3 regions of the Eubacterium sp. AF34-35BH genome follow, and region 3 is predicted to be linked to each of the others. Evidence: predicted binding sites of a transcription regulator. Region 3 holds the regulator's gene; each other region holds the start of a gene.
What was found. The regulator HrcA, encoded in region 3, represses chaperone genes, less so after heat shock. The targets are predictions, from matches to a motif close to TGTTAGCACTCNNNNNNNNNGAGTGCTAACA.
Positions count from the first base shown of each region.

Region 1 (10,202 bases), on a different contig from region 3:
CTCAAATTATTTGATATAAATTTTATTCAGCCCAAATTATTCGACTCAAATTATTTGGTATAAATTTTATTCATCCCAAATTATCTGACTCAAATTATTTAGTTAAAATCTTAAGAATTTTATTGCTACGTTCAATAAATGCTGTCATGCTGTCAGGATTTAATGGAGTATGACTGATTAAAGCTAAATCATAAAGCTGCTTGCAAATAAGTTCAGTGTTCTCACCTTCAGGATTTGCAACAATGTATTTAACTAAATCGTTGTTAGCGTTAAGAGTTAATGTTTCTCCGGCACCGCCAAACATTGAAGGATCCATACCTGCCATACCATACATTTTCATCATATCCTGCATACGACGTGTTTCTTCAGAAACAGTAATCATTGAAGAAATATTTTCGTCTTTTAATTTCTGAACCTTAATAGTAATATCACGTCCAAGTGCTTTCTTGAATGCATCAGTAAGCTTGTCTGTTAAATCTTTTGACTCATCTTCGCTTAATTCTTCTGTGAAAGAATCATTAAGTTCATCATCAATACGTTTAAACTTAACACCTTCATTTTTGGCTTCAAGCTGTGAAATGAAAGGCTGGTCGATGTTGTCTTTTAAAATAATAGCATCAATACCCTGATCCTTAAACATATTTACATACTGGCTTTGCTGTACAGGATCATTTGTGTAGAAAATAGTGTTTTCGTGTTTTTCCTTATTTTCTTCTAAAGCTTCTTTAAATGTAAGATATTTATTGTCTAAATTCTTAAAGAGAACATAGTCTGACATTTTATCGCAGAACTTTTCATCTTTTAAGCAACCAAACTTGATGAATGGGCTAATATCATCCCAATATTTCTCGTAGTTTTCTTTGTCTGTCTTACACATGCCTGATAATTTATCAGCAACCTTTTTAGTAATGTAATCAGAAATCTTTTTAACAAAACCATCATTCTGAAGAGCAGAACGTGATACGTTTAAAGGTAAATCAGGACAATCAATAACACCCTTTAATAACATAAGGAATTCAGGTATAACTTCCTTGATGTTATCGGCAATAAATACCTGATTGTTATATAATTTAATTGTTCCTTCGATTGATTCGTATTCTGTATTAATTTTAGGGAAGTAAAGAATACCTTTTAAGTTAAATGGATAATCCATATTTAAATGAATCCAGAATAAAGGTTCCTTATAGTCCATAAATACTTTATGATAAAAAGCTTTGTATTCTTCATCTGAACATTCATTAGGATGTTTAGTCCAAAGAGGAGTAGTGTCACTAATGCTTACAGGACGTTTTAATACTTTGGCTTTTTTCTTTTCAGGCTCAACTTCAACAGTTTCCTTTGTGCCGTCTTCGTTTTCTTTTTCTTCAGTTTTTGCAGGTTCTACAATATGTTCAACAACAGTATCTTTGTCTGTAACTTCTTCCTCTAAAATTGTTTCGTATTCAGGTTCCTTAGTTGGATCTGATAAGAAAATTTCTATAGGCATAAATGAGCAGTATTTATTTAAAACTTCTTCAGCTCGATATAAGTTACAGAACTCAACGCTGTCTTCATTTAAATAAAGAGTAATTTCTGTACCTCTTGTAGTTTTGTCTGAATCAGACATTGTAAAGTCCATGCCGTCTTCACAATCCCAAAGAACAGCCTTAGCACCATCTTTGTATGATAAAGTGTTAATTGTTACTCTGTCAGCAACCATAAAGGCAGAGTAGAAACCTAAACCAAAATGACCGATAATCTGGTCTTCAGATGTTTTATCTTTGTACTGCTCTAAAAAGGCTTCAGCACCTGAAAAAGCAATCTGGTTAATGTATTCGTCAACTTCATCTTCAGTCATACCGATACCATTATCAATGAATGTAAGAGTTTTTAGTTCAGGGTTTGCTAATACCTGTATTTTGAATTCTTCATCGCTAGGGACGTTAGCTTCGCCAATCATGTCTAACTTCTTTAATTTAGTGATAGCATCACATCCATTAGAAACCAATTCTCTAAAGAAAATATCGTGGTCTGAATATAACCATTTCTTTATAATTGGAAAAATATTTTCGCTGTTAATTGATAAACTTCCGTTTTTTGCCATAACAAAATCACTCCTTTAAATTAATTATTTTAAAATAAGTAGTCTTAAAATAATAAAACTACTGTAGAAAATTAAATTTTGTATTTATACATTGATTTTTTATCAACAAAATTAATTTTAACGCACAAAAAACAAAAGTCAATAAAAAATTAGCACTCTACAGAGAAGAGTGCTAAAAATTTACTATTTGTTCATATTTTAATAAAAAATCATTAAAACTTATAGTAAATCACAGTTAAAATGTTCGCTAAGGAAGTTGCTGATAGTCTTATCCCAATATTTATCAAGGGTTTTGTCCATGGTGAAAGTGTTAATTGAAGTTCCTGTTATAATATGTAGGGAGTTGTCTTCGAACATAACATGTATGTATAGCCCACCAATTTCACTTTCAGATATAGCCATCTGGGATTTCATTAAAATATCAGAATATTTAGTTTTGGATAATGCAAAAACAAGTTTCATCTTGCTGGGAACTTTGTGTCCTTTTATCATTTCGAAGAATATGTGCTTAATGTCCCTCCAATATACAAATTCATCAGGAATTGCTTCCAGCTCATCAGCATTGTAAAACTTTTGATTAATACGTCCGTTAATTGCAAAAGTATTAGACGTATCAACTTCGCCTTCGCAAAGTAAAAAACTGTCAAAAGCATTGCCAATTAATAGTTTTTGCATAAAATTATTTATATCATTTATTTTTAAACTTATCATAATGTATATTATAACAAAGTAAATTTATATGTTCAATGAATAATAGTTAGTAATTGCTAATTGCAATAATGTTTATTTTAGATTATAATAAATGACAGTTTTGATGTGAATTAACTACATTATATAAATATAGTTGAATGATACATTTATTGATTTATTATCAATATGCTTCTGTAGCTCAGTTGGTAGAGCAATTGCCTCGTAAGCAATGGGTCACGCGTTCGAGTCGCGCCAGAAGCTTTGAAAAGGAGAAACTTCATGAAAGATGGTGTAAAAATATTCGGATTAAGGTCTGCAAAGGCGTATAAAATGATTCCGGCACTTTTGTATTATGCTGCCATGGCTTATTTTATTGGCGCATCTATTGTAGGAGAATTACTTCATTATAAGTTTGAAACAATAGATTATATATTAATGATTGAAAAATATCTGTTCTTTGCAATTTTATTTTTTAGTCCGTTGCTTTTTTTATCAGACTTTAAATATCGAGAAAAGTTGCCTTTTTTTAAGAAGCATACATTTGGTTCTTCTTTGTCAGGAATGATAATTGTATGGATGTTTTGTTACTTTATGGCTCAGGTGTGCATTATGAATATGTCCGATACATGGGTACAAAGTAGAGATGTATATACTAAGCAGATACAACTTGAAAGAGAAGAAAATATAAAAAAGAATAAGGCGAAAGAGTCAGTTACTGAAACGGTTACCGTTGTAGAAACTACCATTTCGGCACAGTCCGATAATTAATTAGTTAACAATTTATTTTAATTATATAGAGAGGATAGAAAAATGATTAAATTAGACAAAAAGTTAAAAGTAGGCGTACTTGGAGCAACAGGTATGGTAGGACAGAGATTTATTACTTTATTAGATAACCATCCATGGTTTGAAGTTGTTACATTAGCAGCTAGTCCACGTTCTGCTGGAAAAACTTATGAAGAAGCAGTTGGTGACAGATGGAAAATGACTGTTCCAATGCCTGAAAAAGTTAAGAAAATGATTGTACACAATGTAAATGAAGTTGAAGCAGTTGCTGAAACTGTTGATTTTGTTTTCAGTGCAGTTGATATGACAAAGGAAGAAATTAAGAAAATAGAAGAAGATTACGCAAAAACTGAAACACCTGTTGTTTCAAATAACAGCGCACACAGATGGACACCTGATGTTCCTATGGTTGTTCCTGAAATTAACCCTGAACATTATGAAGTAATTGAGTCACAGAAGAAGAGACTTGGAACAAAGAAAGGCTTCGTTGCAGTAAAACCTAACTGTTCAATTCAGAGTTATGCTCCTGTACTTACAGCTTGGAAGAAATTTGAACCAACAGAAGTTGTTGCAACAACATACCAGGCAATTTCAGGTGCAGGAAAGACATTTAAAGACTGGCCTGAAATGGTAGGAAATATTATTCCTTTTATTGGTGGTGAAGAAGAAAAGTCAGAACAGGAACCACTTAGACTTTGGGGTAAAGTTGAAAACGGAGAAATCGTTAAGGCTACATCACCTGTTATTACAACACAGTGCATCAGAGTACCTGTTTTAGATGGACATACAGCAGCTGTATTTGTTAAGTTTGCTAAGAAGCCAACTAAGGAACAGCTTATTGAAGCATTAGAAAACTTCAGTGGCGAACCACAGAAATTAGAACTTCCAAGTGCTCCAAAGCAGTTTATCCAGTACTTAGAAGAAGATAACAGACCACAGGTTTCATTAGATGTTAATTTTGAAAACGGTATGGGCGTATCTGTAGGACGTTTAAGAGAAGATACAGTATATGACTACAAGTTTGTAGGCTTATCACATAATACTCTTAGAGGCGCTGCAGGTGGAGCTGTTTTATCAGCAGAGCTTTTAGTTGCAAAAGGATATATTGAAGCAAAATAATATAGATTCTTAGAAAATCATTTAAGAGAAATATGAAAGATAGAAGTATTTTGGTATGAGATAAATATATCAGAATGCTTCTATTTTTTTATGTATAATTAATTGTGAGTTTAATATAGAAGGGTGAATTTTTAAATTCACATTACGATTTTCGTCAAAATAACTGAAAATTAAATCCTTCTAATACAGCAAACAAAGGAATTACATGGAAATCAGAGCATTCTCAATGAATGGAAAGACAAAAGTGTAGGGTGCATATTCTTCAGCAAAGAAAGTTAAAATTAAATAATAAAATATAATTTTTACAAAAACTATGGACTGTCGGTTAAATTGTCGGCAGTTCGTAGTTCTTGTATTTTTTTTGTTAAATTTAAATTAAAGTATGGACTATTTTGTTATTTTATGAGAGAATAAAAACAAGTGTGGGTAATACTATCAACCCACAGGGCAAGCAGAAGTAATTCTAATATTACAACTGCAATAACATGGAAATATTCCATAGTTTATATTTCGAAAGGAGTATTTATTCAAATGATTTATTCAAAAGAAGTTGAAATGATGTGCCCAGTAGCTAAGGGTGCAAAGCATGAACCTGCTCCAATTCCAGAAGAAGGAAAATGGGTTCACTCAAAAGAAATCAAAGATATTTCAGGTTTTACACATGGTGTTGGCTGGTGTGCTCCACAGCAGGGTGCTTGTAAGCTTACATTAAATGTTAAAGAAGGTATCATTGAAGAAGCATTAATCGAAACAATTGGATGTTCAGGTATGACACATTCAGCAGCTATGGCAGCTGAAATCCTTCAGGGAAAGACAATTCTTGAAGCTTTAAACACTGACTTAGTATGTGATGCTATCAACACAGCTATGAGAGAATTATTCTTACAGATTGTTTATGGTAGAACGCAGAGTGCTTTCTCAGATGATGGTTTAGTAGTAGGTGCCGGACTTGAAGATTTAGGAAAAGGTCTTCGTTCACAGGTTGGTACAATGTACGCTACAAAGGCAAAAGGTGTTAGATACCTTGAAATGGCAGAAGGTTATGTTACAGGTATCGCTCTTGATGCTGATAATGAAGTTATTGGTTACCAGTTTGTTAGCTTAGGAAAGATGACAGACTTTATCAAAAATGGTGATGATCCTACAACAGCTTGGGAAAAGGCAAAAGGTCAGTATGGTCGTGTTGATGACGCTGTTAAGATTATCGACCCAAGAAAGGAATAGGAGGTAACAACAATGGCATTATTTGAATCATATGAAAGAAGAATTGATCAGATTAATTCTGTTTTAAATAGTTATGGTATTGCTTCTATTGAAGAAGCTGAAAAGATTACAAAGGACGCTGGGCTTAATGTATATGATATGATTAAGGGAATTCAGCCAATTTGTTTTGAAAATGCATGCTGGGCTTACACTGTAGGTGCTGCAATTGCTATTAAGAAAGGTTGTAGAAGGGCTGCTGACGCTGCTGCTGCAATTGGTGAAGGTCTTCAGGCTTTCTGTATTCCAGGTTCTGTTGCTGACCACAGAAAAGTAGGTTTAGGACATGGTAACCTTGGAAAGATGTTACTTGAAGAAGAAACAGAATGTTTTGCTTTCCTTGCAGGACACGAATCATTCGCTGCTGCTGAAGGTGCTATCGGTATCGCTGAAAAGGCTAACAAGGTTCGTAAGAAACCTTTAAGAGTTATCTTAAACGGTCTTGGAAAAGATGCAGCTCAGATTATTTCAAGAATCAACGGTTTCACATATGTTGAAACAAAGTATGATTATAAAGAAGCAAAATTAAACATCGTATACGAAAAGGCTTACTCAGATGGTCTTCGTGCAACAGTTAAGTGCTACGGTGCTGATGATGTTCAGGAAGGTGTTGCAATCATGCATCACGAAAACGTTGGTGTATCTATTACAGGTAACTCAACTAACCCTACAAGATTCCAGCATCCAGTTGCAGGTACATACAAGAAAGAATGTATCGAACAGGGTAAGAAGTACTTCTCAGTAGCATCAGGTGGTGGTACAGGACGTACACTTCATCCAGATAACATGGCTGCAGGTCCTGCTTCATATGGTATGACAGATACATTAGGACGTATGCACTCAGATGCACAGTTCGCAGGTTCATCATCAGTACCAGCTCACGTAGAAATGATGGGCTTAATCGGTGCTGGAAACAACCCAATGGTTGGTATGACAGTTGCTGTTGCAGTTAGTGTACAGCAGGCTGCTGATGAAGGTAAGTTTTAGTTAGAATAGTCCATAAATAAAGGGTTTCTAGCAAATCAACATAAATAATGTTTATTATTAGAGGTATCTTCGGATACCTCTTTTTTTGTTATCTTTTACAAGTGGTAAAATGATGCTATAATTACTAATAAACATTTTAAAAGATGAAACTAGATACTATTTAAATACAAGGAGTAAAAAAAATGAAATGTCCTTATTGTAATTCAAAAATGGAGAAAGGTGAAATAAATCAAGACAGATATCCTTTGAAATGGAAATCTGAAAATCGTAGTGTGAAAAGTGTAAAACTTACCAGTTTACTAACAAAAACATATGTTGAAGCATATATGTGTAGAGAGTGTAACAAGATTATAATTGATATTAATGAAAATTAATATATAATCCGACAATGTTAAATGAACAAGGTGATAATATTATTTTTTTTCTATGAAGAATATAAAAGAATGAAATCTAGAATTGAACTTTAGGAAATTCTTGCAGAAGCCGAGAATGACGTAAATAATAAAAGAACAGCACCAATAGCTGAAACATTTGATGATTTAAGACAGATGTTGCAGAAAAGTAAAAGCATCTAGCTATTGTTAGATGCTTTTTGAGTATACTTTAATATTTGTTAAATTATACAGATTTTTTTTACAATTTGTAATTCATATCCCAATGTAAGAACCCCTATAAAATTCTGAAACCTCTATAAAAATGACACTTTACACCTATAATAGCAATTTACTATCATAATAAACAGGGCATTATGCTATTAATAAAAAACGGAGGGAAGTAAAATGGTTAAGCTAAAGAAACTATGTGCTATTGTTTTGGTGATTGTTTTGGCATTTTCTGTTACACCTGACAGTGTTTTTGCAGCAAAAAAAGCAAAAATTAGCAAAACAAAGGCAACAATTTATGTTGGCAAAACAATTAAATTGAAAGTGAAAAATAATAAGAAAAAGGTTAAGTGGTCAACATCAAACAAGAAAGTAGCAAAGGTAAGTAAAAAAGGTAAAGTAAAAGGAATTAAGGCAGGAAAAGCAACAATTACCGCTAAAGTTGGTAAGAAAGCTTATAAGTGCAAAATCACAGTAAAGAAAAAGACAAACAAAAAATCTAATATCAAGAAGCCTGTTATTAAGCCAGCAGAGTCTGAGACTACAGTTGAACCTACAACAAAATCGGAGCAGACTACAACAACAGTTCCGGAAACAACAACTTCTGAACCTACAACAAAACCGGAACAGCCTACAATTGATGAGGCAAAGCTTAATGAAAAAGATAAAAACGCTTTAAAGAATATAATTGATAATATCAAATCAAATGGTGTAGATGTTAGCGACAATATGGGTGATAGTGATTACACATGGGATGAAAGTGGCAATCTGGTTGGTATAGATTGGACAGACAAAGAGTTAAAGGGCACATTAGATTTATCAGGTTTAGATTCCCTTAAAGACGTTAATTGTAACAATAATCAGTTGACAGATATTAAGGTTTCAGGAAATGCAAGTTTAGAAGAACTATCTTGTGATTCTAACAAATTAGAAAAATTAGATGTTTCAAACAATGAAAATTTAAAAGAGTTATCCTGTTCAAATAATGAAATTACAGATTTGAAAATTTCAGGAAACAAGAATTTATCAAAATTAAGCTGTGGTGACAACAAAATAGAAACTCTTGATATTACTGACAGTGAGAATTTAACAGAGTTTTATTGTTATAATAACCAGATTACAACCCTTAACATAGGTAATCTTGTGAAATTAACTCATTTGTATTGTAACAATAATAAATTGGCAGCGTTGGATATTTCAAATAATAAGCAGTTAGAGTACATTGATTTAGGCAATAATAATTTAACAGTTTTAGATGTTACAAACAATGAAAAATTGACAAAGTTAGTCTGCTACAATAATCAGTTAAATCAAATTGATTTGTCAAAGAATGGAGAGTTGGCAATGCTTGTTATAAATGACAATCAATTAACTAATTTACATTTGAGCAATAATAGTAATTTAACAGAGGTTTATTGTTACAACAACCAGCTGACAAATATTAATGTTTCAAATAGCAAGGACTTAACAACTTTATATTGTAATAACAATAAATTAAGCTCAATTGATGTAACTAACAATACTAAATTAGAAATTTTTAAATATGATGAAGGTGTAGACATTATTGGATACACTAAATAATTACATAATTTAAGATACAGCAAATAATTGCATAATTTTAGATACACTAAATAATTATATAATATAAATAGTAAAAGCCGATGACAGTATGTGTACCGACCCCCAAAAGTTAGACCTAAAAATCTAACGATTGGAGGTCGGTACAGTATGAATCGGCTTTTGTTATTTATTTAAATAATACAATTTTATCTCCGGGAAGAAGCATGGTTTCACCGTCAGGAATTAAATTTTCGCTGCCACGTTTAATTAGAGCAATCAAAACATTATTAGGTAGATTCAATGTTTAAATTTTTTTATTACTCCATTTATTAGAATTCGTAATTAATATTTCCATTAGATTCTCATTGCCTGATGGTTCGTAAGATGGCACGCTTAGTATAACGCTATCCTGTACACAGATTACAGTATCTCCATTTGGAACAATAGTATCGCCGGCACGTTTTATCATTATAGCCAAAGAATTGGTTGGCATATGTACATCACTTATTTTTTTGCCAATCCAATTATGACCTTCAGGAATAAAAAATCTCATTAAGGTAATGGAAGACTCTTCCTGATAGTCGTTGAAGGTTTTTCTTACATCTTCCCTGTTGTCCACCATATTTAGTTTATTTGCTACCAAAGGAAGCAAGCTTCCCTGAATTGACACAGAAAAGAGAGCAACCATGAAAACTATATGAAAAATATCAAAAGATATATCCCGACTATTCGCAACAACCATTATTGAGAATACAATGGAAGCTGCACCTCTTAAACCGGCAAAGGAAATTAACATACACTGATTTAACTTACATTTAAAAGGTTTTAAAACTGCAAAAACTGCTATAGGTCTGGCAATTAAAGTAATAAAAAGTGCTATTAAAAGAGCAGGAATAACTATTTGTGGGAAATTATGTGGGAATGACAGTAGCCCTAACAAAAAGAAAATAAGTATTTGAGCTAGACCTGTTATACCATCAAAAAAGTGTATGAGGATTTTTTTGTTTTCGATTTTTGCATTTCCTAAAATAATTCCAAGTAAATAGACACTTAAAAATCCGTTGCCGTTTACCAATAGAGATATGCCTAATGTAAAAGCAATAATACTTATAATA
Region 1 is NZ_QUDZ01000008.1:86,160-96,361, forward strand. It holds gene htpG (molecular chaperone HtpG) at 95-2,083, opposite strand; gene DWZ69_RS09865 (DUF5721 family protein) at 2,303-2,758, opposite strand; tRNA gene DWZ69_RS09870 (tRNA-Thr) at 2,962-3,034, shown strand; gene DWZ69_RS09875 (hypothetical protein) at 3,053-3,541, shown strand; gene asd (aspartate-semialdehyde dehydrogenase) at 3,584-4,678, shown strand; gene DWZ69_RS09885 (iron-sulfur cluster assembly scaffold protein) at 5,210-5,902, shown strand; gene DWZ69_RS09890 (GGGtGRT protein) at 5,915-6,925, shown strand; gene DWZ69_RS09895 (PF20097 family protein) at 7,108-7,299, shown strand; gene DWZ69_RS09900 (leucine-rich repeat domain-containing protein) at 7,705-9,108, shown strand; gene DWZ69_RS12280 (TrkA C-terminal domain-containing protein) at 9,275-9,388, opposite strand; gene DWZ69_RS09905 (cation:proton antiporter) at 9,392-10,202, opposite strand, start outside.
Region 1: a site for HrcA is predicted at 2,231-2,261, ahead of htpG (molecular chaperone HtpG). Genes of this name have one in related genera too.

Region 2 (10,202 bases), on a different contig from region 3:
GAAGGGCAGAAATGTCAGCTGGTATGGAATTGGGAGTAGGTCTTAACTTTAGAAAAACAGCTTTTGTAATAATTAATGAAAATACGGTTGTTGTATGTGGTTATGAGACAATTATTCAGAGAATTTTAGAAAATATATTATAAAATCCATATTTACAAAATGTAATAAATAAAGTACAAAAAACGTCAAAAAAGTTAAAAAGAGAAAAGAGTTTGTAATAAAAATGTAATATTTTATTGACAAACTGTAACAAATGCTGTAATATACTCCTTGCGCAACCAAATTGCGCAGAAAAGGAGTTATATTATGAACAGAGTAAAAGTTGTTACTTGTACAGCACTTATAATATTTAGTTTGGCAATTGTAGCAATACAGGCACCGACATTAACAGGTAATAAAAGTGATAAGCAGGCAAATAACCATACTGAAGTAATTACACAGAACGAAGAGGGGAAAGTTGTTAAAGAATTAAATGAAAACTCAAAACTTTCTGCAAATTTCTTAAACACACAAGAAACAAAACTATTTTTAAATACACAGGAAACAGAAAAGGTTATTATTTCACCAAATACAGGTGTTAGCAAACAGACAGCTACTAAAGCACAGGCGAAGAAAGCTAAAAAGGCTAAAAAACTTAAAGCAAAGAGAGCTAAGGCTAATAGATTAAAAGCTAAGAAGGCTAAGAAGCTTAAAGCAAAGAAAAAGGTAACAAAGAAGAAAACAAAATTAAGAAGTTTAGGTACTTTTAAAATTACAGGTTACTGCCCATGTTCATCATGTTGCGGTAAGAGCAATGGTATTACTGCATCAGGTAAGAGAGCAACAGCAGGCAGAACAATTGCCGCTGATACATCAAAGTTACCAATGGGAACAAAGGTAGTTATTAACGGTCATACTTACACTGTTGAAGATGTAGGTGGTGGAGTAAGAGGGAATCATATTGATATGTTCTTCAGCTCACATTCAGCTGCATTACAGTGGGGCGTTAGATACGTAGAAGTATTTGTTGCAAGATAGAACACTAAATATATAATTATAAAAAGTTTATTTTTACATTGAATACATAATTAACTGTTGAGTGAGTATTTTCTCAAATTTCGGTTAAATTAGTAAACAAGGTGAAGATAAACTTTTTATTATGCACAGCCCATTTATTCTTGAAAACATATTGTATTTAGTGTATAATTTTCTACACTATGGGTTAAAAACAATTATATTCTAATTAATTACATATTTTATTAAATGGATATGATGAAGTAATAATACTGGAGGCAAAAATGGATAAGGAACACATTAATACAGAAAATAATGAAAAAGTTGAGTCAAGAAACTTCATTGAAATGATTATTGACAAAGATTTAGAAGAAGGAAGATTCGACCATGTTCAGACAAGATTTCCACCTGAACCAAATGGATATCTTCATATAGGACATGCTAAATCAATATTATTAAATTACGGATTAGCAAAAGAATATAACGGAAAGTTTAATATGAGATTTGATGACACAAACCCTACAAAAGAGAAGGAAGAGTTTGTTGAATCAATATTAAAAGATATAAAGTGGTTAGGTGCAGATTGGGAAGACAGACTATTTTTTGCGTCAAATTATTTTGAACAAATGTATGAAGCTGCAGTTAAGCTTATAAAAAAAGGCAAGGCTTATGTTTGTGATTTGTCACCTGAAGAAATTAGAGAATACAGAGGTACTTTAACAGAACCCGGTAAGGACAGCCCTTACAGAGACAGAACTGTCGAAGAGAATCTTGAACTGTTTGAAAACATGAAGAACGGTGTATATAAAGATGGTGAAAAAGTATTAAGAGCCAAAATTGACATGGCAAGCCCTAATATTAATATGAGAGATCCTATTATTTATAGGGTTGCTCACATGACACACCATAACACAGGAGATAAATGGTGCATTTATCCTATGTATGATTTTGCTCATCCAATTGAAGATGCAATCGAAGGGGTTACTCATTCAATTTGTACATTGGAATTCGAAGACCATAGACCATTATATGACTGGGTAGTAAGAGAATTAGAGTATCCAAATCCACCTAGACAGATTGAGTTTGCTAAGTTATATGTTACAAATGTTGTAACAGGTAAGAGATATATTAAACAGTTAGTTGAAGATGGAATTGTTGACGGTTGGGATGATCCAAGACTTGTTTCTATTGCAGCTTTGCGTAGAAGAGGTTTTACACCTGAATCAATTAAGATGTTTGTTGAATTATGTGGTATTTCAAAGAGTAACAGCTCAGTTGACTATGCAATGTTAGAATACTGCATCAGAGAAGATTTAAAAGCTAAGAAACCAAGATTAATGGCTGTTTTAGATCCAATTAAAGTTATAATTGACAACTATCCTGAAGATCAGGTTGAATGGTTTGACGTTGCAAATAATGTTGAATGTCCTGAACTTGGAACAAGAAAAGTACCATTCTGTAAGGAAATTTATATTGACCGCGATGATTTTATGGAAGAGCCACCTAAGAAATATTTTAGATTATTCCCTGGTAATGAAGTAAGATTAATGAATGCTTACTTTGTTAAATGTGTGGATTACAAGAAGGATGAGAACGGTAAGGTAACAGAAATACATGTAACTTACGATCCTGAAACAAGAAGTGGCAGTGGATTTACAGGTAGAAAAGTAAAAGGAACTATCCATTGGGTTTCAGCACGTCATGGTGTTAAGTCAGAAGTACGTCTTTATGAAAACATTGTTGATGAAGAAAAAGGTAAGTTAAATGAAGATGGAACTCTTAACTTAAATCCTAACTCAAAGACAGTATTAACAGATTGTTATGTTGAACCAAACATTGCAGATGTTAAGCCTGAAGATAAATTCCAGTTTGTAAGACAGGGATATTTCTGTGCAGATTTAAAAGACTATACAGCTGAGCATCCTGTATTTAACAGAATTGTATCACTTAAGAGCTCATTTAAGTTGCCAAAGAAATAGAATGGAATTGGTATTAAGATTAATATAAAAAGAATATAAATTAAAAAGAAGTTTTTATTAAGATAGATATTTGGAAAGCAAAAATCGTATATCAATAAAGACTTCTTTTTGTGTAATAGGAAAGGTTCCAAACTTTATATAAAAGTCTGAAACCTTAAAAAGTATCAAAAATAAAAAGAAAAAGCAGGTGAATCTAAAAACAAATTTTCTAATTATGTTTTATAGATCATTTAATTCATCTGTAAGCAAATCATCATCTAAATCATCGCCATCAGAATCTTCTTCATATAAGTCGCCCTGTTCTTTTGAGTCAACTGTAACATCATCTTCAGTAACGAAATCGTCTTCTGTTACATCCTGATCAGTAAAGGCATCTTCCAAATCGTCTTCATCAAAAAGATTATCATCAATATCGTTGAGATGTGATGAAGAAGTAGAAGTCATCTTGTCGATTGTATTGTTAATTGTATCTGTTACTTTAGTTGCAACATTGCTAATCTTTTCTTTTGTAGCATCGATTTTATCTTCGCCAACTTTGCTTACAGCCATTTCGCGAAAATCTTTTGCCTTTTCACTTGCAATGTCAGCAGCTTCGTAAGCTTTTTCCTTTACCTGACTAGCTTTATCTTTAATAATATTAACATTGTCTTCTCCAAGCTTTTCAGATACGGTATCCTTAATCTTTTCAGAAGTGTCAATAATCTTATCTGCTGCACTATCAGCAAAATTCTTAACTTTTCGTTTGTTAATTGTAATTATAACCTTAGTAGAATCTCCGTTGTCATCAGTTGCAACATCAAATGCTTTTGAATCGTCAAAATCTTCAAAAATATCTTCGTCAATATCTTTTTCTTCCTTGCGTTTCTTCACATATAATGCACCACCAACAGCGGCTCCGGTAACTGCTGCTGTTCCAAATAATTTTTTTAAAAATCCCATATCTAAACCTCCAATTATTATTCTAAATATATTTGTATTAGTCGTTACAAATTTTCTTTAATTATAATACGAAACTGCTATAAAATAAAGTAAGAATATATATTTAGTATAAGCTTTTTTTCATGATATATTAATTGGCAAATGATTCTATTGAATCTGATAATTAAAAATGTTAGGCTAGTGTTATTATGAAATACAATAGGAGAAAAAAATGAGAATATACCAGCAAAAAAATAATACAATTATAGAGGGAATAAATGATTTTAATTTGGAACAGACTTTAGAATGTGGTCAGTGTTTTAGATTTTATAAGCAAAATGATAATGAATATGTAGTTGTTGCCTATGAGAAATTAATACATGTAAAACAGGAAGATGATAATTTGATTTTCTTCAATAATTCTATAGAAGAAGTCGAAAATATTTGGATTCATTATTTTGATTTAAAACGTGATTATGGAAAAATTAAAAATTTTTTATTGCGAAATGACAAAAAACTGGAACCTGCAATAAAGGAAAAATATGGCGTTAGAATTTTAAATCAACAGTTTCATGAAATGCTTATATCTTTTATTATTTCCCAAAATAAACAAATCCCCCATATTAAACAGCTTGTAAAAAAAATTAGCGAAAAATATGGAAATTATCTGGGTACTATAAACAATGAAAAATATTATTCATTCCCATCACCAAAGGTTCTTGGAACAATAACGGAAGAAAGATTTAGAGAAATGAAAACAGGTTTCAGGGCACCATATTTGGCTGATGCAGTGGAAAAACTTAGTAGTGGCTATTTATGTGAGAAAACTTTTAAGAATTTAAATGAAGAGCAGGCACGAAAAAAACTAATAGAAATTAAAGGTGTTGGTGAAAAGGTCGCCAATTGTGTAATGCTTTTCTCACTTGGCTACAGAGATGCTTTTCCAATTGATGTATGGATAAAAAGAATTATGGAGTCAGTTTATTTCAATGGTGAAGATACATCTAAGGAAAGGATTGCTGAATTTGCCAGAGAAAAATACGGAGAATACGGTGGCTATGCCCAACAATATTTATTCTGTTTTGGCAGAGATAACAAGGTAGGAAAATAAAAATGTAACAGTTTTGTTAATTTTTTATTATTTGGGTTGCATTTAATAAGAAAAGTGATAATATATGTATTAGTGATTAGCACTCATAATTAAAGAGTGCTAACAAAATATAAAAAAGCAGGTCTAGAACCTATGAATATAACATATGGAGGTAACAAAATGAAATTAGTACCATTAGCAGACAGAGTAGTATTAAAACAGTCTACTCCTGAAGAAAAAACAAAGTCAGGAATTATTTTAACAAGTCAGACACAGGAAAAACCACAGCAGGCAGAAGTTGTTGCAGTTGGTCCCGGTGGATTAGTTGATGGAAAAGAAGTAACAATGCATGTTAAAGTTGGGGATGTTGTTATCTTTTCAAAATATGCAGGCAATGAAGTTAAATTAGATGATGAAGAATACATTATTGTAAAACAGTCAGACATACTTGCAATAGTTGAATAATTTTTATAGGAGGCATTTATTATGGCAAAGGAAATTAAATATGGAGCAGAAGCAAGAAAGGCTCTTGAAGCAGGTGTAAATCAGTTAGCAGATACAGTAAAGGTAACACTTGGACCAAAAGGAAGAAACGTAGTTTTAGATAAATCATTTGGGGCACCACTTATTACAAACGATGGTGTAACAATTGCAAAAGAAGTTGAATTAGAAGATGCTTTTGAAAATATGGGAGCACAGATTGTAAAAGAAGTTGCAACAAAGACAAATGATGTTGCAGGTGATGGTACAACAACAGCTACAGTTTTAGCACAGGCAATGATTAACGCAGGTATGAAGAATTTAGCTGCAGGTGCTAACCCAATTATTCTTAGAAAAGGAATGAAGAAAGCTACAAATTGTGCAGTTGAAGCAATCGCTGACATGAGCAGTGTTGTAACAGGAAAAGAACAGATTGCAAAGGTTGCTGCAATTTCAGCAGGTGACGAAGAAGTTGGTAACATGGTTGCAGATGCAATGGAAAAAGTTTCAAACGACGGTGTTATTACAATTGAAGAGTCAAAGACAATGAAAACTGAACTTGATTTAGTTGAAGGTATGCAGTTTGACAGAGGATATATTTCAGCTTACATGGCAACAGATATGGAAAAGATGGAAGCAACATTAGAAGATCCTTATATTTTAATTACAGATAAGAAGATTTCTAACATTCAGGAAATCCTTCCTGTACTTGAACAGATTGTACAGTCTGGTGCAAAACTTTTAATTATTGCTGAAGATGTTGAAGGTGAAGCTCTTACAACACTTATCGTAAACAAGTTACGTGGTACATTTAATGTAGTAGCTGTTAAGGCACCTGGATATGGTGACAGACGTAAGGAAATGTTAAAAGATATTGCTATTTTAACAGGTGGTCAGGTTATTTCAGATGAACTTGGTTTATCTCTTGCAGAAACTAAAATTGAAGATTTAGGTAGAGCAAAATCTGTTAAGGTAACAAAAGAAAATACAATTATTGTTGATGGCCTTGGAGCATCAGAAGAAATCGAAGGAAGAGTTGGTCAGATTAAGGCTCAGCTTGAAGAAACAACATCGGATTTCGATAAAGAGAAATTACAGGAAAGACTTGCAAAATTAGCCGGTGGTGTTGCAGTAATAAGAGTAGGTGCTGCTACAGAACCAGAAATGCAGGAAAACAAGTTAAGAATGGAAGATGCTTTAAACGCAACAAGAGCAGCTGTAGAAGAAGGAATTATTGCAGGTGGCGGATCTGCTTATATCCACGCTTCAAAGAAAGTAGCAGAATTAGTTGATTCACTTGAAGGTGATGAAAAGACAGGAGCTTCAATTATTCTTAAGGCTCTTGAAGCGCCATTATTTACAATTTCAAAGAATGCAGGACTTGAAGGTTCAGTTATTGTAAATAAAGTAAGAGAATCTGAACCAGGAATAGGTTTTGATGCACTTAACGGAAAATACGTTAAGATGGTTGATGCCGGAATCCTTGATCCTGCTAAGGTTACAAGAAGCGCTTTACAGAACGCAACAAGTGTGGCAAGTACATTACTTACAACAGAATCCGTTGTTGCAAACATAAAAGAAGATGTTCCTGCTATGCCAGCTAACCCTGGTATGGGAATGGGCATGTAATTTGTGAAATTTGCCCCTGAAAATTTTAGGTCTGGAATTTTTATTAGAAATTGTACTAGTATTTTCGATTGCAGTGTGATATAATAATCAAAAATTATAAACCTTTACAACAAAAGGGGAGTAGTTGCATGTTTTACATGTTCTGGTTTTCGTCAGTACGTTCATAATTGAACCGGAGACCAGAGAACTAACAAGATTTAGTTGAACGAGACTTTTTGTGCATTATTTTTGATGCACAAAAATCTCGTTCTTTTTTATTTACAATGAATTCCAAGGGAATTCATTGTAAATAAAAAAGAAAAATGCAAATATTAGCAAGGAGGTTCCCATGGAAAATTATAAAAAAACAAAACAACAGCTAAAAGAACAATTTGGAACTCTAAATGGTCTAACATCAAAAGAAGCAGAAGAAAAATTAAACTCTTTCGGAGAAAATATTTTAGAACAAACAGAAAAGAAAACATTTTTTCAAATATTTTTCGACCAGTTTAAAGATTTACTTGTTATTATTCTGATTATTTCGGCGCTTATTTCATTAGCATCGGGTAATGTGGAAAGCACTATTGTAATTTTGGTAGTAATAATTTTAAATGCAATTTTAGGTACTGTTCAATATTTTAAAGCTGAGAAATCTCTTGATGCCTTACGAGAATTATCATCACCTGTGTCTAAAGTAATTAGAAATGGTGCGAAAATGGAAATTCCATCAAAAAAGATTGTGCCTGGTGATATTTTAATATTGGAAGCAGGAGATATGGTGCCTGCTGATGGCAGAATAATAGAGAATTATTCTTTACAGGTAAATGAAAGTTCTCTTACAGGCGAATCTTTAAATGTGGATAAGGCAGATATAGTTTTACAGGATGAAACTCCACTTGCAGATAGAGTGAACATGGTGTATTCAGGAACATTGGTAACTTATGGTAGGGCAAAAGTTATTGTCACAAATACAGCCATGGACACAGAAATTGGTAACATTGCTTCCCTTATGAATGACACCAAAAATAAGAAAACGCCTTTACAGATAAGCATGGATAATTTTAGCAAAAAACTAGCACTTGTAATTATGGGAATATGTGGTTTTGTTTTACTTCTTAGTTTAATTAGAGGGCAGGCATTACTTGACTCGCTTATGTTTGCTGTAGCACTTGCAGTAGCAGCGATTCCAGAGGCACTAACATCTATTATTACAATTGTTCAGGCAATGGGAACAAGCAGAATGGCAAAAGAAAATGCAATAATAAAGGATTTAAAAGCTGTTGAAAGTTTAGGTTGCGTGTCTGTTATCTGTTCAGATAAAACAGGTACTTTAACACAGAATAAAATGACAGTAGAAGATATTTATGTAAATAATAAAATCCTAAAACCTGAAAATTGTTCCTGTGATAATTTAACAGAAAGATTTTTAATTTATAATGCAATACTTAACAATGACTCAGAAATTTCAACTGAAAAAAATATTGGTGATCCAACAGAAACCTGTTTATTAGAAATGGTTGAAAGAGCTAATGTTTTAAAAAATGAAACTTATGTAAATCTTAGAAAAAAATTTCTAAGAGAAGAAGAAAATCCTTTTGACTCTACAAGAAAAATAATGAGTTCTCAGTATGAGATTGATAATAAAAAGATTGTTTTTACAAAAGGTGCTGTAGATGTTTTGATTAATAAAATTAAAAGTATAAGTTTGAATGGTGAAGTAAGAGAAATAAAAGATTCAGACATAAAAAATATAATGGAAACTAATTATAATTTTTCAAAAAATGGTTACAGAGTTTTAGCTTTTGGATATAAAGAAATTTACAAGGAAGAGAACTTAAGTTTTGAGAATGAAGAAGATTTTGTATTTTTAGGTTTGATTTCAATGATGGATCCACCAAGAACAGAATCAAAGGAAGCTGTAAAGCATGCAAAAGAAGCCGGCATACAACCAATAATGATTACCGGTGACCATAAAGAAACAGCAAGAGCCATTGCAGAGAAAATCGGTATTTATAATGAAAATGATTTGGTTATGACAGGGGAAGAACTTGACAGAATTAATGACAAAGAACTAAATGATAAAATCAAAAAAGTATCAGTATATGCAAGGGTATCACCTGAAAATAAAATCAGAATTGTTGACGCTTGGCAAAGACAGGGGAATATTGTGGCAATGACAGGTGACGGTGTAAATGACGCACCTGCGTTAAAAAAAGCAGATATCGGAATTGCAATGGGAATTACCGGCACTGAAGTTTCAAAAGATGCATCATCAATGATTCTTGCAGATGATAACTTTGCCACAATTATCAAAGCTGTTTCTAATGGTAGAAGTGTTTATAGAAATATTATTAATTCAATATTGTTCCTTTTGTCAGGAAACTTAGCTGCAATTATTGTTGTATTAATATGTTCATTGCTTAATTTAGATGTACCATTTAAGCCGGTTCATTTATTGTTTATTAATTTGTTGACAGATTCCCTACCGGCATTGGCAATTGGTATGGAAAAAGTAGATGAATCATTATTAAAAAGTAAACCAAGAAATCCTAAAAAGGGAATTTTTACGCAGAAATTTACAAAGGAACTTTTACTTTATGGTTGTTTAATTTCTATAGTAACTTTTGCTGGCTTTTTAATGGGGGATAGGACTTCGTCGTTAAAGGCAAGTACAATGGCATTTGCAGTATTAACATTGGCAAGATTATTTCATGGGTTTAACTGTAGAAGTGATTTATCAATTGTAAAAATAAAATTAGGAACAAATAAATGGATTATTGGAGCATTTGCAATAGGTGTAATTTTACTACTGGGAGTTTTAACTATTCCGCCATTAAAGACAATGTTTATGATTGAAAATTTAGATATAATGGAATTAGTGAAGATTTTAGCTTTAGCGTTTTTACCAACTTTAATAATCCAAATTAAAAAGAGTATATGTGATCTTTTTCGAAAATAGATAAAAATTTTTGGTGATTTTTAATAATATAAAAAACATTATTTGTACACATTGTTTAAAAACGTTTTTTTGTTTGGAATAGTAAAACTATTATGATAAAATTACATTAAATTTTGGAAAAAGGAGCGAAGAGAATGAACACAATTAAGAAAAATGTAATTTCGTTTGTTTTAGT
Region 2 is NZ_QUDZ01000008.1:103,334-113,535, forward strand. It holds gene DWZ69_RS09930 (hypothetical protein) at 1-143, shown strand, start outside; gene DWZ69_RS09935 (3D domain-containing protein) at 307-1,017, shown strand; gene DWZ69_RS09940 (glutamine--tRNA ligase/YqeY domain fusion protein) at 1,278-2,972, shown strand; gene DWZ69_RS09945 (hypothetical protein) at 3,192-3,911, opposite strand; gene DWZ69_RS09950 (DNA glycosylase) at 4,123-5,001, shown strand; gene DWZ69_RS09955 (co-chaperone GroES) at 5,161-5,445, shown strand; gene groL (chaperonin GroEL) at 5,467-7,089, shown strand; gene DWZ69_RS09965 (cation-translocating P-type ATPase) at 7,418-10,027, shown strand; gene DWZ69_RS09970 (hypothetical protein) at 10,162-10,202, shown strand, end outside.
Region 2: a site for HrcA is predicted at 5,076-5,106, ahead of DWZ69_RS09955 (co-chaperone GroES). Genes of this name have one in related genera too.

Region 3 (10,202 bases):
TTCGATAACAGATACATCAAATGTACCACCACCTAAATCGTATACCATAATCTTCTGTTCGCCTTCGTTATCAAGGCCATAAGCTAAAGCTGCTGCTGTTGGCTCGTTGATAATTCTCTTAACATCAAGTCCTGCAATCTTACCGGCATCTTTTGTAGCCTGTCTCTGAGCATCGTTAAAGTAAGCAGGTACTGTAATAACAGCTTCTGTAACTTTTTCACCAAGGTAAGCTTCTGCATCAGCTTTTAACTTCTGAAGAATCATAGCTGAAATAGCCTGTGGTGTATATTCTTTTCCTGCTACATTTGCCTTGTAATCTGTTCCCATATGTCTTTTAATTGATGAGATTGTTCCTTCTGCGTTTGTAACAGCCTGACGTTTAGCCTGCTCACCAACTAATCTTTCTCCATCTTTCTTAAATGCTACTACTGATGGAGTTGTTCTTGCTCCGTCTGCATTTGTGATAACTGTAGGTTCTCCACCTTCCATAACAGCTACACATGAGTTTGTTGTTCCTAAATCAATACCAATAATCTTTCCCATTTTATTTTCCTCCTAATAAATATATGATTATTTCAAATAAAACTAATTAGCTACTTTTACCATACTGTGTCTTACCACTGTATCTCTGTATTTATAACCCTTCTGTAATTCCTCTGACACAACGTTTTCACCAAGTTCGTCATTGTCTTCATGCATTACAGCGTTGTGAAGTTCAGGATCAAATTCCTTTCCCTTCGCCTCAATTGCTTCAACTCCAATATCTTCAAGAGTCTGAAGTAACTGTTTATATATAAGATTCATTCCCTGTCCTACAGGTGATTCTAAATCTTCTTCACTAAGTGCTGCAACTCCTCTTTCGAAGTTATCAACTACAGGTAAAATCTTTTCAATAATTGATTTTGCGCCTGTTTCAAACATTGCTGTTTTTTCTTTATCACTTCTGCTTCTAAAATTTTGAAATTCTGCAAATAGTCTTTGATATTTATCATTAAGTTCTTCTATTTGTTCATCTCTCTTATCTTTTCGCTTAAAGCCTTTTTTCTTTTTCTTTTCAGTTTTCTCTTCTGAAGCATCTTCCGTTTCCTGTGTTTCATTAGATTCTTCAGCCTTCTCTTCTGAATTCTCAACTTCTTGGTTCTCTTCCACTGCAGATGTTTCTTCTACATCCACTTCCTGGTTTTCTTCCAAGTCCTTATTTTCCTTTTCCATTGGACTTTCCTTTCTAAATTTATTCTTTGTCGTTAAAGTTTTCATTTAACTGTTCTTTTACAACTCTTAATGTTTCAACAACCTTTTCATAATCCATTCTCTTTGGACCAATGATACCAATTGTTCCTTTGAAACCATCTTCTAATTCGTAAGTAGCAGTTACAACACTGCAATCCTTCATGGACTGAACCGGACTCTCATCACCGATGTAAACCTGAATTCCGGTTTCCTCATCACTTTCATTAATCAATTCTGTTAACTGTGATTTTTCTTCCAGTGTGGTAAGAAGCTGACTTGCTCTTTCCTTATCACTAAGTTCAGGATATTTAAAAATATTTGTTGCTCCTGATGTGTAAATCTTCATTTGCTCCTCAGTGGAAATGGCTTCTGTTATTGCTTTAAGCACTTCATTAACCAAATCCTCATATTCACCTGCCTGTGAAGTCAATGCTGAAATAACACCTAAGTTAATTTCCTCTAAAGTCAAACCTGCAAGTGCTGTATTGAGCGCCACGTTAAGTCTCACTATCATTTCCTGACTTACAACTCTGTCAACATTAACAATCTTATTCACTACATGGTTCTTATCGGAAACCACTGTGCACAACAACTGTTTTTCTTCAAGTACAGATAACTGTATGAATTTGATTTTGTTTCCCTGAGACTTTGGAGAAGAAACCATTGTGGCATAGTTTGTATTGTTTGCTAAAACCTTTGCCATATTCTGGAGAAGTGTCTCAACCTTGTCAACTTTTTCAATTAAAAAGTCTTCCTTCTCGCTAACCTTCTTCTCACGCTCATCTAATTCTGACATCTTATCTTTGAGCATGTGGTCTACATAAAATCGATAACCTTTATCAGTAGGAATTCTACCTGCTGATGTATGAGGCTGAACTATATAACCCATTTCCTCAAGATCAGACATTTCATTTCTGATTGTTGCTGAACTAAGATTCAAATCTGTGTATTTAGAAATTGTTCTTGAGCCAACCGGTTCCCCTGTCTCTAAGTAATTTCTAATTACTGCATCCAGAATCTTTTCTTTTCTTTCATTCAGTTCCATAGATTACTCCTTTCTATGGTTTTAAGATTATTAGCACTCATGTTGTTTGAGTGCTAACATCTTTTCTATGGTCTAATCTATCACTATCAATATTCTTTGTCAACACTTTATTTTAAAAAGAATTGTAAATTAAATGTTAAAAAAAGTTGTCATTATTTTAATACTCTTAAGTCCGTTAAACTATAGAATATTATCCTAACAACAACTTTCTTATTCTCTTTAACATAAACACTTTAATTGATTTTATGTTAATGCTTTATATTTTCTTATTTTCCTTGTTCTTTTATAAGACCATAAACCAAGAATTACTCTGCTACATAAACAATTCCGTATGCTTCAGGTCCGATGTGTGTACCAATTGTTGGTCCAATCTGTAATCTGTCTGAAACTTCAATATTAGCTTCTTTCAATCTGTCTGTAAAAGTTTCATTATTTACAGTTCCTATTGAATACATGCTGTAAACCGGGAAGTCTGTATTAATTGTGTCGTTTGAAATCAACTTCATAATATCATTTAAAGCTTTTTTCTTTCCAATGCTCTTTGCCTTAATACCTACTTTTCCATCTTCTGTAAAATAAATTAAAGGCTTTATTTTTGCAATTGTACCAATTCCTGCTTCGATTTTTGACAAGCGACCACCTTTATACAAATTATCCAATGTATCAAGCACTGCATACATTCTAACCTTTGGCTGAATTTCTTTAATAGCAGCAACTATTTCTTCTGCCGTCTTCCCACTGTCTCTTAGCTGAATACCATAATCAACTAAAACTTTGATAACAAAAGTAGCCGATAATGAATCAACTATATGTATCTTATCATATTCAACCATGTTCTTAGCTAATGTGGCACTTTGAATCAAGCCACTTAAACCTGATGAAAGTAAAATACATATAAGTTCGTCTCCATCTGCCTTAATTTTTTCAAATATATCAATAAAATCCTGCGGTGATGGCTGCGCTGTTTTAGGGAACTCCTCTGATTCCTGTGTTAATTTATAAAATTCATCCTTAGAAATTTCGCCGTCTCTAAAACTCTTATCTCCTATACTAATTGCTATTGGTATGTACTCTATCCCTTTTTCCTGTAACTGTTCCTTATTACAATCAGAACCTGAGTCAATTAAAAATTTTATCATTCTGTATCTCCTTTTAACCACAACAAAAGCTGTTCACAATAGTTTACTTTATGAACAGCTTGTATTTTGTACTTTACTACACATTTGCAATTTAGTCAAATTTTTATTATTTCACAATCATCTTTTCAATATCTTCAAATGTATTTGCCACGCTATACACCCTTGATAAATCGCAGTGGAACATTCCCTGTTCCTTCATTTCATCCATAAATTTAAGTAATGTATCATAAAAACCATTGTGGTTAAAAATAATTACTTTTCCTTCAATCATATACTTTTCGATTAATACAATTGCTTCAAATAACTCATCCATTGTTCCAACGCCACCTGGTAAAACAATGAACACGTCAGCTTCCGATTCAAAATGTCCTTTGCGCTCAGCCATTGAATCACAAACAATTTCCTCATCACATCCTTTGAACACGTTCATATCCTTAAATGCCTTTGGATATACACCTGTTATGTAAGCACCTCCGTCGTGCATTCCTCTTGCCATATATCCAAGTGTACTATCTGCACCACCTCCATAAATAAGGTCGTACTTTTCTCCTAACTTCTTTCCCATATCATAATATGGTTTTAACTTTTCTTCTGAAACGTAAGGTGAGAATGATCCGTAAATGCATATTGTTTTTCTGTCCATAATAATCCCTCTTTTCCGTTTGTAATTTATAATATGTTTTATATTATACTATCTATTCCAAAAGAATCAAAGAATTTTATTTTCGTTCTAGTGTGCATCCATAACAAATTATTTTTATTTAATAGGAGTTCCAATTTTTTTCTATTATATAAGAAGACAGCTCCAAAAAAAGAGCTGTCTTCTTATTCAAAGTTACATCATTAATCATCACAAATTCTTTGATTTATCAATTATTCCATTTCAACTATTATCGTCTTGTTTTCATCAAATCGGTCTTCTGAATTATTTGATAACATGCTATCTGCTACATCTTGGAAAGTAATATTTTTGTTGTTTGAAAGAACCACAAATTTAGACTTTTTAGCAGCATTCTTACTTTTTCCTGTTAATATAAGTCTGTAAGTATATTGTTTTCCTTCAGCATGCCATACTCCTGATTCATCCTTATAATAATCACATAACACACTGGTTTGATTTTTTGCGTAGCTTTCAACTTCCTGTCTACTTGTTGTTGCTTCTGTTCCCTTATCACTGGTATTAGTATTTCCACAACCTACTAATCCAAAAGTAACTAATGCAATAAAAATTACCAAATACTTGTATTTTCCCATCTCTTTACCTCGTTTTCTTTTCATAATATTGCTTGACCATATAGTTTCATTTCTATTTTTTCTTTCCTTAATCTACAATATCACCCCCTATTTCTTTTGACTTTACAAGTATATCATAACCAAATTTTACCAACAACATTTATAAACAGTTATCACACAAAGTTCACAATGTAATCTTGGTAAACTTACACGAAACATAATAAGCTTACACAAAACTAAAATAAAACTAAAATAAATCTTACAACAGAAACTGTGACATTGCGTAATTGCTTAAATCTACGCCTTTTTTAGTTAAACGTACATTGTCACCATTGACCTCTATAAGTCCCTGCTGCACTAATTTTTCTGTTACCTCTCCGTACACGCTGTCGTATTTTCTGTCAAATGCCTGATGAAATTCTTCTTTTGAAATTCCCTCAATCATTCTAAGTCCCAAAAACATAAATTCTTCTTTTTTATCTTTTTCTGTTAAATGCTGGATTTTTCCTTCTATTACAGAAATGGCATCCTCTGTTATATCCCAGATGTCATCCTGATAAATAAAACTGTCGCCGTAAAAATCACTATCTGTATCTTTGCCATCCAAAAGCAAACTAATGTATTTATCAATATCTTCGGTATTACTGTATCTGCTGTCGTTATATAAAGAAGCCGCGCCAAGACCAAAGCCCAAATAATCCACTCTCTTCCAATAACCTATATTATGCCTGCACTGAAATCCCGGCTTGCCATAGTTTGATATTTCATAATGTACATATCCGTTTTCTTCCAGCATTTTTTCAGTTAAATAATACATTTCTCTCTCAGCATCTTCGTCCGGCAAAATATTAATATTTTTGCTTTCCGCCTCCTGGACTCTTTCCTGCAATGGAGTTCCATCTTCAACAATAAGGCTATAAGCTGAAATATGCTCCGGTTCCATTGCCAACACACTCTCCAATGTATGCTTGTAACTTTCAACTGTCTGTCCCGGTAAAGCACTCATTACATCAACATTTATATTTTCAAAGCCTACTTTTCTTGCCAACTCATAACTTTCTTTGAATTTTGCAAAATCATGAATACGACCAATACTTTTAAGTTCCTGATCATTTGCAGACTGAAGTCCAAAGCTGATTCGGTTAATGCCTGCCTCTTTGTAACTGTTTAATTTTGCTTCTGTTACAGTTCCAGGGTTACACTCAATAGTAATCTCTGCATCATCAGATAAGTGGCAATTGTTTTTTACTGCCTCCATAATTTTTGTAATAAAATTTTCCTGCAAAATTGACGGAGTTCCACCACCTATGAAAACGCTTGTAATAACCCTGCCTTCCATTTTTTCTTTGCTTAATTCTATCTCTCTAACCAAAGCATTTACATATTCTCTTTTTGTACCTTCATCCATGCTCATTGATAAAAAATCACAATAATCACACTTTCTCACGCAAAAAGGAATATGAATATATATTTCCAACTGCTTACTGTTCATTTCTTTTCCTTCCCTGTATATCCATTCAACTTCCAACATATATGCCAATCTTCATTTTCACCTAATAAAAACACAATATACTACATTTTTACTTGATTAGCCAAAAGCTGAATTTTATAATATAACCTGACAATGCCAAAGAAAACTAACATCTAGTATTCTTTGGCACTGTAAAAATTCTTATAATTACAAATACATATTTCTATATATTTTATTCTTCATCTAATTTTAAAACTGCCATAAATGCACTCTGTGGAATTTCTACGTTTCCAACCTGACGCATTCTCTTCTTTCCTTCCTTCTGTTTTTCAAGAAGTTTTCTCTTACGGGAAATGTCACCACCATAACATTTTGCCAATACGTCTTTTCTCATTGCCTTAACAGTTTCTCTTGCAATTACTTTGCTACCAACCGCTGCCTGAATAGGTACTTCAAACATCTGTCTTGGAATTTCTTTCTTTAACTTCTCACACATTTTTCTTCCACGTTCATATGCTGACGCTTCAGGAACTATAAATGATAAAGCATCTACTTCATCTTTATTAATAAGAATATCAAGTTTAACTAACTTAGCCTGTTCGTATCCCTTTAACTCATAATCGAAAGATGCATATCCCCTTGAACGTGATTTTAAAGCATCAAAGAAATCATAAATAATTTCATTTAATGGAATATCGTATTTAAGGAGTGCTCTTTGTCCTTCTACATATTCCATGCTAATATATGTTCCTCTTCGTTGCTGGCAAAGTTCCATAATGGCACCGATAAATTCTGTTGTAACCATTATCTCTGCACTAACAATAGGTTCTTCCATATAAGCGATTTCACTTGGATCTGGAAGATTAGTTGGATTAGTAAGTTCAATCACCTCACCATTTTCTTTGTATACCTTATAAATAACAGACGGTGCTGTTGTGACAAGGTCAAGTCCATATTCTCTCTCTAGTCTTTCCTGAATAATTTCCAAATGGAGCAAGCCTAGGAATCCGCATCTGAAACCAAAACCTAAAGCGATTGATGTTTCAGGTTCAAATTTTAACGCTGCATCATTTAACTGTAATTTTTCTAAAGCATCTCTTAAATCCGGATACTTTGCTCCATCAGCCGGATACAAGCCACAATAAACCATTGGCTGAACTTCTTTATATCCCGGAAGCGGATTATCGCATGGGGCATCCGCATTTGTAACTGTATCACCAACTTTTGTATCTGACACATTTTTAATGCTGGCTGTTATGTAGCCTACCATTCCTGCCGGTAATTCATCACATGGAATAAACTGACCTGCACCAAAATATCCTACTTCTACAACGTTTGCCACTGCACCGGTTGCCATCATTTTTATATTCATTCCCGGTTTTACTGTACCTTCCTTAACACGGCAAAATACAATAACCCCTTTATATGAGTCATATAGACTATCAAATATTAAAGCCTGTAAAGGTGCATTTGCATCACCGGTTGGTGCCGGTATATTTTTTACAATTGCCTCTAACACATCCTCACAATTTAATCCTGTTTTTGCTGAAATAAGAGGTGCATCCTCTGCCTCAAGACCAATAACATCTTCAATTTCAGCTTTTACCCTGTCAGGATCTGCTGATGGTAAATCAATCTTATTAATAACCGGAAAGACTTCCAAGTCATGGTCTAATGCCAAATAAACATTTGCCAAAGTCTGTGCCTCAACGCCCTGTGCCGCATCAACTACCAACACTGCACCATCACAGGCTGCCAAACTTCTTGAAACCTCATAGTTAAAATCTACATGGCCCGGTGTATCAATTAAATTGAAAATATATTCCTCGCCATCTTTTGCCTTATAAACAGTACGAACTGCCTGAGACTTAATTGTAATGCCTCTTTCTCTTTCAAGTTCCATATTATCAAGAACCTGAGCCTGCATTTCCCTGTTTGTTAAAAGACCTGTCATTTCAATTATTCTGTCTGCCAAAGTTGATTTACCATGGTCTATATGAGCTATAATACAAAAATTTCTAATTTTACTCTGATCAATATGTGCCACTTTTTCCTCCAATTACTTAGTAAGATTATCAATTACAAACTGATATATTTTTTGACTGTTGTTCATTGCTTCCCAATTAGTACACATCTTAGATGCCATGTGCTTATCAGGGGTTGAAATATTCAGCTCAATTAACGTGCTGTCACCTTCTTTTACCTGACAATGTACCACATAGTCTCCATTAGAAGCCCTGTAATAATCAGACACCGTACCTACCTCGTTTCTAAGTTCGTATCTGTTGTCAACCAAAAACATATCTATATCATCAATAACCTGGTTAGGTATTTTGTTCTCGAAGAATTTAAGACTCTCTCTCCCCTCTGATGATAAATGGTAATATGATGTATTTCTGTTTACATTTGAAAAAACAAACCCATCCTCAATAAGTTCATTAATTGCTTTCTGCACAGCAAAATAATTTGTATATTCATTTTCCAAAAAGAATTGTGCAATCTGTGAGTTAGTCAATGGAAATTCTACTTTATTTAACATATGCATAATCATTAACTTGTATAAAGTTTCTGTTTCTATTGCCATATTCTACTCCTCTACTGTACCTTTTGCTAATTCTTCTATAACCTGTAAAATTTCTTCTTTTCCCTGCTTTGTCTGAGCTGAGAATGGTAAAATCTTTGTTCCCGGAATTACATTTAATCCCTGACGAATCATTTTGATGTTCTTCTGAACCTGACTTCTTTTTATCTTATCTAACTTAGTTGCTATGATAATCGGTTCATAGCCGTTTGCCAAAATCCACTCATACATATTAACGTCATTCTTTGATGGCTCATGTCTTATGTCTATTAACAAAAACACTGCCTGCAACATTTGTGAAGTATGAAGATAATTTTCAATCATCCTGCCCCACTTTGCTTTTATTTCCTTAGACACGCTGGCATAACCATACCCCGGTAGGTCTACGAAATACATTTTCTTATTTACATTGTAAAAATTAATTGTCTGAGTTTTTCCCGGCTGAGAAGATGTTCTAGCCAATGCTTTTCTATTAACCAAACCATTTATTAATGATGATTTTCCTACATTTGACTTTCCTGCAAAAGCAATTTCCGGCATTGTATTTTCCGGTAATTTACTTGTTATTCCACAAACTGTTTCCAATTCAACATTTTTAACTATCATCTTCTCTCCTATCTTTCACTGTAAATCAAATTCTAAACTAATGCAATCTTTATAACATCATCCATTGTTTCAGCCAGAACAATTTTCATTCCGCCTGTTATCTCTTTTGATATTTCTTCAAGCATTGATTTGTTCTTCTTAGGTACTACTACAATCTTAATACCTGCGTTCTTTGCTGCCAATAACTTTTCTTTTAATCCACCAATTGGCATAACCTTCCCTCGTAAATTAATTTCACCGGTCATTGCAACTTTACAGTTCACTTCTCTGTTTGTAACAGCCGAAAGTATTGCTGTTGCCATGGTGATACCTGCTGACGGCCCATCCTTTGGCACTGCCCCTTCCGGAACATGAATATGTATGTCATGTTTTTCAAAGTAATCATCTGCCACGCCATACTTACCTGCAATGCTTCTTACATAAGAAAGTGCAATCTGTGCAGATTCTTTCATAACATCGCCTAACTGACCTGTTAATTTCAACTGACCCTTGCCAGGCATTGTGTTTACTTCAATTTGTAAAGTTGTTCCACCAACTGCTGTCCAGGCAAGTCCTCTTACAATACCAATATCATTCTTTTCATTAGCCTTGTCATCGTCAAAAATCTTTCTGCCAAGATATTTTTCAATATTCTTTGAAGTAACCTTTAAACGCTTTTTGTTGTTTTTGATAATAAGACCTGCTGCTTTGCGACAAATCTTTGAAATTTCTCTTTCTAACTGTCTTACACCTGCTTCTCTTGTATAGTAGCGGATAATACTGTTAATTGCTTCATCTGTGATGGATAACCAGCTTTTCTTTATACCATTTTTTTCAAATTCTTTACTAATTAAATGTTCCTTGGCAATATGAAATTTTTCGTTTTGAGTATAACCTTCAATTTCTATTATTTCCATT
Region 3 is NZ_QUDZ01000010.1:25,336-35,537, forward strand. It holds gene dnaK (molecular chaperone DnaK) at 1-543, opposite strand, end outside; gene grpE (nucleotide exchange factor GrpE) at 586-1,212, opposite strand; gene hrcA (heat-inducible transcriptional repressor HrcA) at 1,232-2,275, opposite strand; gene DWZ69_RS10510 (DegV family protein) at 2,581-3,414, opposite strand; gene DWZ69_RS10515 (TIGR00730 family Rossman fold protein) at 3,521-4,057, opposite strand; gene DWZ69_RS10520 (hypothetical protein) at 4,288-4,668, opposite strand; gene hemW (radical SAM family heme chaperone HemW) at 4,907-6,178, opposite strand; gene lepA (translation elongation factor 4) at 6,351-8,165, opposite strand; gene DWZ69_RS10535 (DUF4364 family protein) at 8,178-8,702, opposite strand; gene yihA (ribosome biogenesis GTP-binding protein YihA/YsxC) at 8,706-9,305, opposite strand; gene lon (endopeptidase La) at 9,338-10,202, opposite strand, start outside.